4 regions of the Brevibacillus sp. NPDC003359 genome follow, and region 2 is predicted to be linked to each of the others. Evidence: riboswitches for the same ligand, from Rfam matches in the RefSeq annotation. Region 2 holds a riboswitch; each other region holds the start of a gene.
The links. A riboswitch is a leader RNA that binds a small molecule or an ion and turns the genes downstream of it on or off. The one in region 2 is predicted to bind cobalamin.
Positions count from the first base shown of each region.

Region 1 (3,065 bases), on a different contig from region 2:
AATCGGACGAGATGCGGTACCACCAGACCAACGAACCCGATAATTCCCGCGATAGAAACCGCCGCTGCAGTCAGGAGGGTCGAGACAACCAGAACCACCAGCTTCGTTCGATCAACATGGACGCCGAGATGCGCAGCCTGCCGCTCCCCCAAAGCAAATAGGTTCAAGGAGCGCGCATAGCTCACGAGCACCGTTCCCCCTATGACCAAGTACGGAATCAAAACATACGTGAAGGCCCAACCGCGAAATGACAGACTCCCCATAAGCCAGAATACAATCTCATTCACGGTCTGATCGGATAGCGACACCATAAAGGAAACGAGCGAGCCAAGAAAAGCCTGCACCACTACACCAGACAAAATTAAGGTCTCCGTTTGTAGCTTTCCTTGCGTGTTCGCGAGGCCCAGTACGATCCATAAACTGAGCAGTCCGGTAAGAAAAGCGACGACAGGCGTGCTCCATGCACCCAAAAAGGTGATTTGCAAGCCAAAAAGGATCAAGAAGGCTGCCCCGACAGCAGAACCCGATGCCACGCCCATCGTAAAAGGATCTGCTAGTGGATTGCGCAAAACTCCCTGAAAGCCCGCTCCCGCAAGTGACAAGCAGGCACCAATCAAGACAGCCAATACAACGCGTGGAAAACGAACCTTCATAACAATTTGCTCAGAAGACTCCGGCCACGTTACTGTGATCCACTCAGACAAACCCGGGATCTGATGGAGCAGGATGAGCCATACTTGCGAAATGGGTAGGTGTGCCGCTCCCATCGAGATACTGATGACTATCGATGCCAGAAGGACGAGACAGCTTACTCCTCCCCATACGAACAATCTCTTCTTCATTTTATTTCACCAAGTCAGGGTAAATCGCCTTGGCAACTTCGATCAAGCCTTGTGTAATACGCGGACCAGGACGGGAAAGAATATTTTGGTCCATGCCAAAGATTTGTTTCTCACGGATCGCCTTCATCTTATCCCAGCCATTGCGATTCGCGATCATATCCTCCAGCTTGACGCCAGTCTTTTCATCGGTAATGCCGCTCGCGTACAAAATGACGTCTGGGTCGTTTTGCAAAATCTTTTCCTCACTGATCGGATTCCAGCCCTCGGTGTCAGACGCAATGTTTGTCGCTCCAGCCAGTGTGATGAGCTCATCCATGAACTCGCCTTTACCGACTGTCCAGCCTGGGGAAAATTCCAAGTATACCTTTTTCTTCTCTTCCGGTTTTACATTTTTCACTGCTTCTTGAACGTACGCGATGTCTTTCTTCATTTGCGCCACGACTTTTTCGGCTTGTTCTTGCTTGTTGGTAATAACTCCCATCGCCAAAATGTTGTTCAGGATGTCATCCATCTTTGTCGGATGGGTAATATAGACAGGCATTCCGAGAGATTTTAGTTTGTCTGCGACTGGCTTCTCCATCGAAATCCCGCCGATGACCATATCTGGAGTCTGAGCGAGAATGGCTTCTTCATTCGGTTTGACGACTCCGCCAATTTTTGGTTTCGCCTTCGCCGCATCTGGATAATCGTCATAATCTGAAACCGCTACGATCCGTTCTGCCAAGCCTAAGGCGAACAAAATCTCTGTCTCGGCAGGTGATGTCGAGACGATTCGCTCAGGGGCTTTTGCAAAGGTCACTTCTTTTCCTGTCGCATCCGTGACGGTCAATGGATACGTTGTTTGTTTGGCAGGCTGCACGGCCGCGTTCTCTTGCGGTGCGCTTGTTTGCCCACCTGGTGCCGGTTGACTGTTACCCGCACAACCTGCGAGACTCGCTGCAACCAATAGTGGGATCATGAATCGCAATGAACGTTTCATATAGTAAACTTCCTTTCTGCATGTCTGATTGACTGTCATTTCCCATAAAAAAATCGACCCTTGCTTCCGTTCGGAAATCAAAGGGTCGGCACTTCAGGGCAAACAGACTTAATGGTCTGCTTCCTGAAATAGGCCGATCCTTTCCGCGAAGGCAACAGGCACTAAAACAAACAGGCAGGTCTCCTGGCTTACGGCTGAGGAATAAACCGCTTTACAGTGGCGGGACCGCGTCGGATTTTCACCGACTTCCCTTTTCACCCGGTCTTCTGGTATAAAGACGAGGCACCTGTTTGCTGTTACGTTTGAAATTGTTACAGTCCATGACTCATCCTACATCATAGCACTCCTTGGATGAAAAAAGAATGACAAACACTCTGTGAACGCCATCTTGCTTCCTAAAAATGAAAAACGCCTGAACAAAAGGTTCAGGCAATTGTAACGCTTATTTCCCTCGTTTCTGCAAATAATCTAGAATGCCCATGGAGCATACTTGCAAATCGAGCTTGAGCACTTCGAAAACATCGTGATCACTGTTGATGCCTTGTGACTGTAGATGATCAGCGACTCGTTCAAATAACTTATGAGACAGCTCATCGTATGTTTGTCCAGCAGCAAGCGCTGACTTTCCTTCCGCTACAAACACGGGGAGCCACTCATGTAATTGGCGGTACGCGTCATCTACCTGCTCTGACATCCCAAAATGACCAAAGTAAATGCGACTCAGCTTGCGAGCTTCATAACGTCTTAGAGAAGCTAACACGGCCTCCGGGTCAAACTGATTCGGGGAAGTCGATGGTAGCACGAGGTGTATGCCATCCTTTTTAAGCTGTGGATAGAGAACGCCTGCCGTATCACCTGTGAACATGCCACGGCTTACTGGATCATAGATGCTGAAGTGATGATTGGCGTGACCTGGCGAATCCAGAAACTCCAACACGCAATTCTCTCCGATCTTTAGTGTATCTCCATCCCCGCGAATCAAAATCCGATCTTTGGGAACAGCCTCAATCGGATCAAACAAACGATCAAAATCATCATGATAAACGGCTCTCGCCCCTGTAATCAGTCGACTCGGATCTACGAGATGTCGTGCACCTTTTGGATGGACAACGACCTTTGCATTCGGGCAATCCTTCAGAAACAGTCCGGCTCCTCCCGCATGATCCAAGTGAATGTGCGTCACGATGATGTATTTTACTTGTTCCGTCGTATAACCGAGCTTGGCGAGACCGGCCTTGATATAA
Region 1 is NZ_JBIAOR010000001.1:1,809,529-1,812,593, forward strand. It holds gene ACFYU8_RS08485 (FecCD family ABC transporter permease) at 1-842, opposite strand, end outside; gene ACFYU8_RS08490 (ABC transporter substrate-binding protein) at 844-1,821, opposite strand; cobalamin riboswitch at 1,978-2,126, opposite strand; gene ACFYU8_RS08495 (MBL fold metallo-hydrolase) at 2,264-3,065, opposite strand, start outside.
Region 1: it holds a riboswitch for cobalamin, as region 2 does, so the genes downstream of both, ACFYU8_RS08490 (ABC transporter substrate-binding protein) here and cobO (cob(I)yrinic acid a,c-diamide adenosyltransferase) in region 2, are expected to answer to the same signal.

Region 2 (3,065 bases):
GTGATGCACTTCTCCATTCCGACTCATCCACGCTCATCAACCGATTACTCACCCAGGTGGACAGACAATCGATCAACACCACATCATATTGCTCACTGAATGCGTGGTAATCGGTCAATCGCTCTCCTACCTCCACACAGCCCCATTCCAGCGGACGACGTGCCTGATGCAGCTCAATTCTCTGCTTCATTTCATCATCCCAAGCCTGGCCTGTCGCCACGTACAGGACTCGACTGCCCAACGTCATCGCAAGCTCTTCCGCGTAGCGGCTTTTTCCTGAACGGACACCACCTGTTACCAGCACCAAGCTCATCGCTGTTCACTTCCTTCCGCATGGACCTCGCGGAGCGCTGCCAGAAGTCGTTCATTTTCCTCTCGTCCACGCACTGCAATTCTCACATCATGCGCCGTCAAACCTGGATACATCGCGCAATTGCGGATCAGAACGCCTTTATTGCCGAGCCGTGCCTGCAACTGTTCTGCTGGCAATCCTTCCGGCGAACGCAGCAACAAAAAGTTCGCCTCACCCGGCCATACCTGCCAGCCCAACTCACTGCGGATGCAATCGTTCAAATACGCACGTTCTGCTTTTATGAGCCTGCGCGTTTGTTCCTCGTATGCCCGCTCTTGCAAGCACAGTTCTCCAGCCAAAAGGGCCAGTGCATTCACGCTCCAGCTCACTTGCTTCTGGCGCATCTTCGCAATGACATCCGGATGCGCAATCGCATAGCCCAGGCGCAATCCCGGGATCGCGTACATTTTCGTCATCGAACGCATCAAAATCACCCGGGGAAAGCGCTCCAGCTGCATCATCAATGTATACTGACGCTCCTCTTCCACAAAATCGAGGAAAGCCTCATCCACGATGAGCCACGTATTGGTCTCTTTCGTCCATTCCGCCATTTGGTGTAGCTCATCCGGTTGATACAGGATTCCCGTCGGATTGTTTGGCGACCCGACAAATACGAGGTCAGATTGCGCAAAAAGAGTGTGCAGCTCTGTAGGATCGGGCTTGTACCCGTTCGCTTCCTTCCCGAAGCAGCCAATGACACGAGCACCATACTGCTCGGAAAGTTGCGCGTATTCCGAAAAGCATGGATAAACCACACCGACTGTTTTCGGCGAAAGACCGAGAATGGCCAGGGCCATGGCCTCCGCTGCACCATTGGCAGGCAACAACCATTCCTCCGACACTTGCAGCCGTTTCGCCAGCGCACGACGAAACACACGATGTCCAGGGTCTGGGTAATGCGCTACAGCAGCCAGCGAAGCCAGCAGCATCTCACGAACGTTTGCTGGCATCCCCAGCGGATTAATATTGGCACTGTAATCCAGAAACTGGCCAGGATCTCTCCCGAAGCGCTGCGCTGCTGTCCATACATCTCCGCCATGACCGTACGTTTCGATTACACCTGCGCTTGTCAAAACTCTACCCCCAGCACAGCCGGAATCCCTTCATCGTAGTAATGCTTGATTGGCTTCATTTCTGTCACCAGATCGGCTATGTCCAAAATCTCCTGCTTCGCGCTTCGCCCCGTAATGACGAGATGGATATGACTTGGCCTATTTTGAATCGCTTCCAATACATCGGACAACGGCAACACATCATCAATCGGGAAGCGGTCAATCGCCAATGCATTATTCAGCTCATCCAGAATGACGACGTCGTACTCTCCGGAAGCGAGCTTTTCGCTCGCAAACGCCCACGCTTCTTTCAGTGCCTGGCGATGCTCCTCCGGTGTCTTCGTCCAGGTGAAGCCGATGCCCTTTTGCACAATCTCGATGCCCAATTTATCAAAAATAATCTTTTCTCCGTACGTACGCTCCGGCGACTTGATGAATTGAACCATCAGCACCTTTTTCCCGCGCCCTGTCGCCCGCACAGCCAACCCGACTGCTGCCGTTGTTTTTCCTTTGCCGTCTCCTGTGTAAACAAGAAGTAAGCCCCGCTTCTTATCGTTTTTCTCCATCGTTACCACCTCAAAAAGTGACGTATTTTACTCCGCTGTTTGATCCATACTTTCCGAAGCCAACAAAAAAAGCGCTCTGTTTCCCCCAGTACGTAAGGAAAAACAAAGCGCGGATAGCCGAATGCAACAATCCTCACCTCTTCCTTTGACCCGAAGGAAATCAGTGTAAACATAAAACAGGCAGGTCTCCTGGCTTGAGGATCATCGCTCTTCTTCTCCTTCCCGCTCCCGGATGGGCAGTGGATGGCATGATGCCTTGAAGAACAGCTACTCTCTTACAGTGGCGGGACCGCGTTGGCTTTTCACCAAACTTCCCTTTTAACCTTGCTCCTGCGAATCGGTTTCGCAAAAACAAGGACCTGTTTCTCTTCCATATGTAAATGTCATTCGTTTCGTTGACAAGCACTTGCTTTAATAATAGCAAAAGCTACCGAGGATTCAAGCAAAAGCTGCCGAATCGTCGCAGGTCTCTATTTGCAGAAAATTTCATATCATCACCGTTTACTTACCTGACGATTTTCGTTACCCTATTGGCAAAACATTCGAAAGTGGTGAGCAGTCATGCTATTTCCTCCTATCCCCAAAATAACAGACATGGTCCTGCCAAGCCCACTGCCGATAAGAGAATGCGGCGAACCGATGATCCCACTCTCTTCCCTTTCTGCCCAAATCACGGTCTATCCAGCCTACTACCACGAGGGCTATGCCGGAACGCAGCCAGATGCTTTTTTGCGAGAAGGGGCAACACACAAGCTCGCCATGGCAGCCGCGCAACTGCCTGTTGGCTACAAGCTCGTCGTATTGGACGGCTGGCGCTCGTTCGAGGTACAAGCATCGTTGTATAATCGTTTCTGTGAAGCCTTACTTTTACAAGGCTGGCAAGAAGGTCCCGCCCTCACGGAAGAATCGAGCAAATTCGTCGCTTATCCAACAACAGACCTCTCCAAACCATCCCCTCACCTATCCGGTGGCGCAGTCGATCTGACTATCGCAGGACCTGATGGCTGGCTGGAGATGGGGACAGCCTTCGATGATTTCAGTGAAAGGGCTGCGACTCGCCATTATGAAGAACTCGTAGAACCCACACAAAAAGAC
Region 2 is NZ_JBIAOR010000012.1:100,620-103,684, reverse strand. It holds gene cobU (bifunctional adenosylcobinamide kinase/adenosylcobinamide-phosphate guanylyltransferase) at 1-313, opposite strand, end outside; gene cobD (threonine-phosphate decarboxylase CobD) at 310-1,425, opposite strand; gene cobO (cob(I)yrinic acid a,c-diamide adenosyltransferase) at 1,422-1,970, opposite strand; cobalamin riboswitch at 2,133-2,348, opposite strand; gene ACFYU8_RS23520 (M15 family metallopeptidase) at 2,532-3,065, shown strand, end outside.

Region 3 (3,065 bases), on a different contig from region 2:
ATTTGCGCATCGCTCTGACAAACAATTGAGCAACCAGAATCCCTGCATCCCGAAGCGTCGCCCGGAAGCCGCGATGACCTCCTCGGGAACGTTGGGCAATCCAGAGCTGGTGAGAAATCGTTACTAACACAAAAATAAACCGATACATGATCATTAATAAGTCAGTCACAAGGTCAGGCATATGCAGACGGCGAAGCACCTGCAAGATTTCTGAAAACGGCACGGTAAACAAAATGAAGGCAAAGCAAGATAAGCTCGCCATGGTACGCCAAAATAAGATCCAAACTTTACTGAGTGATGACGTCGGGACATAGAGCACATACGAACCCAACTCCCATGCTGCCGCGACCTGGCCCTGTACTTCTCCTGCTCTCGTCCCTTCTACCAATAGGGCAGGGAGCCCCGCCGCGAAAAACGAGAGCGACACGATCATAAAGGCACAATAGATCCGAACAGGAATCCGGGCATACACCACTACCCATACTGTCATCCAGACAACGACGGCCATCTGCATCCATACATGTCCCACCAAAACAAGCAGTAACAATGCACTCGCCAGCAATAGCTTATGAGCTGGCGGCAGACGTTTCAGCCTGTTTTGATAAGAGAGAGAATCAAGTTGCAGCCCGTTCATTTTTTCCGCTTATCCAACCGACCTTTGTACAAGCCCACGGCGTAGCCAACCACTCCCGCACCCAACGCCGCCTGCACCGCAAACAACAAGCTCTCCGTTTCTCCTCCTGGCGGTTCTATCAATGGCTGGAACCACGGTTCGTAGTTCGGGGAAATTTCCTTGATCGCTTCCTCTGCCACGCCATCTGCGCCGCCAAATTCCGAATCCTGCACCAGCAACAGCGGGACAATAGCCAACACGATTACCCCCAAGAGCAATAGCCAGTTCCATCCTTTTTTCACAGCGATTCCTCCCGTTTGAGCAAACGAAGCTGTGTAAGCTCTTTTGCGTTGTAAGATAGCAACCAGTTCCAAACAAGGACGGTCAACAGACCTTCACTGATTGCGAGCGGCACTTGCGTGAAAGCAAAAATTCCTGCGAATTTGGCAAACGAGGCCAATACTCCACCGGATTCAGCTGGGAATGCCAACGCCAGTTGTACCGAAGTCACCACATAGGTAGCGAGGTCAGCCAGGGCAGCGGCCGCAAAAACAGCCAGACGTTGGCTTCTGCCCACTTTCATGATCATCCGATAGATTCCGTATGCCACCAGTGGTCCTACTACTGCCATGGATACGGCATTTGCTCCTAGCGTAGTTAAACCTCCATGTGCTAACAACAAGGCTTGAAACAAGAGCACCATGCTCCCTAGCACTGACATCGCGAAAGGGCCAAACATAATGGCACCAAGGCCCGTTCCAGTCGGATGAGAGCTGCTGCCTGTAACCGAAGGGATTTTCAGCGCAGATAAAACAAACGCAAACGCTCCTGCAACACCAATAAGGAGCTTCATTTCGGGATGTTCCTTGACAATCTTATTAATCGAGCGAATCCCAAGAATAAAAAATGGCAAGAAGACAGCCCACCAAAACAAGGCCCAGGATAATGGCAAATACCCTTCCATGATGTGCATCGCGTGTCCTGTCTCTGGTTCATTGAGTAGAAAATAAAGGACAAAGCCCGCGATCATCAGACATGTGGATACGAGACGAGATCGATTCATGTTCATTCCTCCTTCACTGTCTTTCGTTCTTTCCTGCAAACAAAAAAATCTCCTCCAACAATGGACGAGATGCGCGCACAAAACAACAGACTGATCACACAGCCTCATTGCCTCGTATTCACCGCTCCTTTCCGCGAAGGGTTTGTGGGTGTGGCTACTAGGTAGGTCTCCTGGCTTCCAGATCCATGCGCTCTTTGTCCTTCCCCATAGAAAATGAGTGGTTTCCTTCTCAAAGAGAGCTCCCTGGTTACAGTGGCGGGACCGCTCGGGACTTTCACCCGATTCCCTGTTACCCTTTATGCGTCACATAAAGGCACCTAACGCCGACAATATGGAATTGACAGACAATTCATGTTTGTCCCACATCATTATACCGGATCACTACATAAATCGGAAGAATATAAGCAAAAACGCATAAGCCGATGACCCCCTACAAACGGAGCCATCGACCTATGCGTACTTGTTCTATCTATTCTTTTGCATCTACGCCAATTACTTCACTAATATGTTTAAAACCATCGCGTTGCATGAGCTTGAGCAGTTTTTTGTTGATTTGCTTGGCGATACCTGGGCCCTGATAAATCATACCCGTATAAACCTGAACGAGACTGGCTCCTGCTCGGATTTTCGCGTAGGCGTCTTCACCGTTATAAATGCCCCCGACACCAATGATTGGTACCTTGTCTCCCACTTCTTGATAAATCTCCTTTACCCAAGCAGTGGAACGCTCTGTAAGAGGTCTTCCGCTCAAACCGCCCGCTTCCTCGGCAAATCGATGTCCGGAAACCGCCTCGCGTGACAGTGTCGTATTGGTAGCGATAATGCCGGCAATGCCTTCTTCTACCGCAGCGTGAACAACATCGCGCATGTGCTCATCCGACATGTCTGGTGCTACCTTCAGCAAAATCGGTTTTTTCTTGATGGAACGCGCTTCCATTTCGGTTGCCTTTTCTCTTACTGCGCGCACCAAATGACGCAAGCTCTCTGTTTCCTGCAAGTCACGCAGATTCGGGGTATTCGGAGAGCTGATATTAATGACGAAATAGTGACCGTATGAATAGAGCATGTCCATACATTTGCTATAGTCGATGGACGCCTCTTCATTCGGCGTTACTTTGTTTTTCCCAATATTAATCCCAATCGGAACGTCTGAGTATGCGTAATCGACCAAATGCTGGGAAGCTAGATACGCGCCGTGATTGTTGAAGCCCATCCGGTTAATGACAGCTTGATGTTCCGGCAATCGGAACAAACGCGGCTTTGGATTGCCTGGCTGCCCCTGTGGCGTCAATGTCCCGATTTCCACAAATCCAAAACCAAGGGCACCTAACGCATGATAGACCTCTGCATTTTTATCAAAACCGGCTGCAAGTCCGACTGGATTCGGAA
Region 3 is NZ_JBIAOR010000008.1:169,927-172,991, forward strand. It holds gene cbiQ (cobalt ECF transporter T component CbiQ) at 1-634, opposite strand, end outside; gene ACFYU8_RS19680 (energy-coupling factor ABC transporter substrate-binding protein) at 631-915, opposite strand; gene ACFYU8_RS19685 (energy-coupling factor ABC transporter permease) at 912-1,676, opposite strand; cobalamin riboswitch at 1,820-2,012, opposite strand; gene ACFYU8_RS19690 (quinone-dependent dihydroorotate dehydrogenase) at 2,146-3,065, opposite strand, start outside.
Region 3: it holds a riboswitch for cobalamin, as region 2 does, so the genes downstream of both, ACFYU8_RS19685 (energy-coupling factor ABC transporter permease) here and cobO (cob(I)yrinic acid a,c-diamide adenosyltransferase) in region 2, are expected to answer to the same signal.

Region 4 (3,065 bases), on a different contig from region 2:
GAACCGACCATCACCCGGACGATATGGGGCATCATTAATCCGACAAAACCGATTGATCCCGCGATAGAAACGATTACGCCCGTCAGCAAGGCCGTGATCACCAGGAGAAACTTGCGGAACTGCACCGTATTAACCCCCAATGTCCCTGCTGATTCCTCGCCCATCAGCATCGCATTAAGCGAACGATACTGAGCCATTAATACAATCAGACAAATAACCACAATCAACGAAGGAATGGTCAGATACTCCCATTTACCGCCAGCCAGACTGCCACTTAACCAGAACAGGACGGTACCAATCCCGTGTTCATTCGGCGCCGAAAAAACAAGGAGACTGGTGAGCGCCGACAAGATCGCAGATATCGCAATTCCAGCCATAAGCAGGCGTACTGTTGAATTTTGCCCACCGATACGGGATAGCGTAAAAATGAGAATAATCGACACAAGCGAGCCTGTAAAAGCACCAAAGGATAGCGCGTACTGCCCGTACATACTAAATGCACCGAATATAATGACCGAGGTAGCTCCAACCGAAGCACCTGAAGATACACCTAACACGTACGGGTCAGCCAGGGAGTTGCGTACCAAGGACTGGATCGCTACTCCCACGACAGATAGACCTGCACCAACAATCGCTCCCAAGAGCACACGCGGAAAGCGGATATCCCAAATGATAGTCTGCTCCCCTTTGGACCAGTCTACCTCAATCCATTCGGTGAACATCGGGATTTTCGACAAAGCAATTTTCCATACTGTGGTCGGTCTGATCTCAACCGAGCCCAATGTAATTGCAAACGTAATCGAGAGAAAGAGCCCGATCAGTAAAGTAATGATGATATAGGGTAATTTAATCTGCTGCAGTGCCATTCCCTCCCTTTAAAGGGGCGTACTTTATTTGAAGCTATCCGGATAGAGACCTTCCGCCAAAATTTTCAGCGCAATCGGTGCTCGAACGCCCTCAGAAGCAGCAGACAATGGCAATACGATCAGGTGTTGATTTTTAATAGCCGGTATATCTGCCAATTCCTTTTTGTTCAAAAGAAAACTGCGTTTTTGATCAACTGTTCTGTCACCGTAGTCTACGATAATAATGACGTCTGGATTGCGACTCAATACTTCTTCCCAGCTAACTTCTGCCCAACCCTTTTGAATGTCGTCAAAAATATTTTTGCCACCCGCTGTTTTGATTAAGGACGTCATGTAATTGTTTGCTGCTGTAAATGGTTTATCTTCCCCATTGTCGTACACGAACACCTTGAGCGGCTTGTCCACTTTACCTATTTTACTAATGGTTTGATCCATTTCACTCTTCATTTTGTTGATCAAATCATTGGCTTTGTCTTCCACACGGAAAATGCGTCCAATGTTCGTAATGTCCGCAAATACATCGTCAATTGTCGGGCCAGGCATCGTAGATGACGCTTGCAGATACGATTTGATGCCGACCTTTTCCAAATCCTGCATCGATCCTACGCCCTTTTCACCGAATCCGCTTTTCCATCCAGCGTACACGAAGTCTGGGTTCGCTGCCATCAACACTTCTTTGGTTGGATACTTGTCAGACAGTACCGGAACCTTATCGTAATCTGCTTTCAACTCCGGAAGAATTTTATCGTCTAGGTAAGCGGTTCCGACCATTTTATCAGCGAGGCCCAATGCCAGCATAATTTCGGTGACGTGTTGGTTCAATGTCACTGCACGCTCAGGTGCTGTTGGATAAGTCATATCGATGCCATTATTGACGAGCGTTACAGGATTACTCTCTGCTGTTGGTGCAGCTGTTTGTTCTGTTTTGACTGGAGCCTGTGTTGTCGTAGTGGAGCCGCATGCCGAAACCAAAAGCATAGCAGCTGTCATGATGCCGAAACCTAGTCCTTTCATTACTATGTTTTTTCTGTTTGTCATAAACATCTGTAATCCCCTTTTCTGTATGTAATGATGACGTGATCCCAAATGCTCCCACAAAAAAAGCACCCCCCCATACTCAATCGGGAGGTGCACGACAAACATAGACACAGCTATGTGCAGGCACAAGGGCGCCCTTTCATAGACTGCTTCCACATCTGCCCCATCCTCGTGGGTCGATTGTATATGATCGCATGGCAGGTCTCCTGGCTTACGGATCAACACCCCCAGCTACCTTCCCATTTTTTGTCTCGCAAAAAACAGTGGCTATTCGCTAGGCGCTCCTCGTTACAGTGGCGGGACCGCGCCGGTTTCTCACCGGACTTCCCTTTTAAGCTGATGGCATATGCCATCTAGCACCATTCGATACTTATTCAATTGTTGCGATTCATCCATCAGTTGATAGAAGTCAGTTTTTTCGGGAACTGCGTCAAGATTTCAACGCCCGTTTCTGTAACCAATACATCGTCTTCAATCCGTACGCCGCCAATACCTGGCAGATAGATTCCCGGCTCGATCGTAAAGACCATCCCTGGACGAAGCACTTCTTGGTTCTGGCTGTGAACAGATGGATATTCATGGACATCCATGCCAAGTCCATGCCCAAGACGGTGCATGAAGTATTCACCGTAACCTTTTGCAGTAATGACATCGCGAGCGGTTTTATCCAAATGCGCAAAAGTCACACCTGGACGAATCTCAGCAATTGCCGCTTCATTGGCAGCCAATACCGTCTCGTAAATTTCTTGAAGCTGGGCACTAATCTCGCCTACAGCAAAGGTACGAGTAATATCGGATACATATCCGTTCGCTGCTACTCCGATATCAAACAAAAGCAAGTCGCCTTCTTGAACCTGGCGCGTTCCTGGTTTTCCGTGTGGCAGTGCCGACTTCTCCCCTGCCAATACCATGGACGTAAAGGATGGACCTTCCGCACCCAAGCGCTTCATCTGGAATTCCAGCTCAGCTACGATCTCTGTCTCGGTCATGCCTGTCTTAACTTTTTTCAACGTCTCCCGCAAGGAATCCTCGACCAATTGAACGGCGTGCTTCAAACGATCTACTTCATCTGCAGATTTAATCAAACGCATTTCACGCAGCGGCTCTTCTACATCCACATAGCTCGACGCCAGAACAACTTGTCCAAGTGCTTCATAGCGC
Region 4 is NZ_JBIAOR010000002.1:70,507-73,571, forward strand. It holds gene ACFYU8_RS09875 (FecCD family ABC transporter permease) at 1-866, opposite strand, end outside; gene ACFYU8_RS09880 (ABC transporter substrate-binding protein) at 891-1,904, opposite strand; cobalamin riboswitch at 2,084-2,283, opposite strand; gene ACFYU8_RS09885 (M24 family metallopeptidase) at 2,300-3,065, opposite strand, start outside.
Region 4: it holds a riboswitch for cobalamin, as region 2 does, so the genes downstream of both, ACFYU8_RS09880 (ABC transporter substrate-binding protein) here and cobO (cob(I)yrinic acid a,c-diamide adenosyltransferase) in region 2, are expected to answer to the same signal.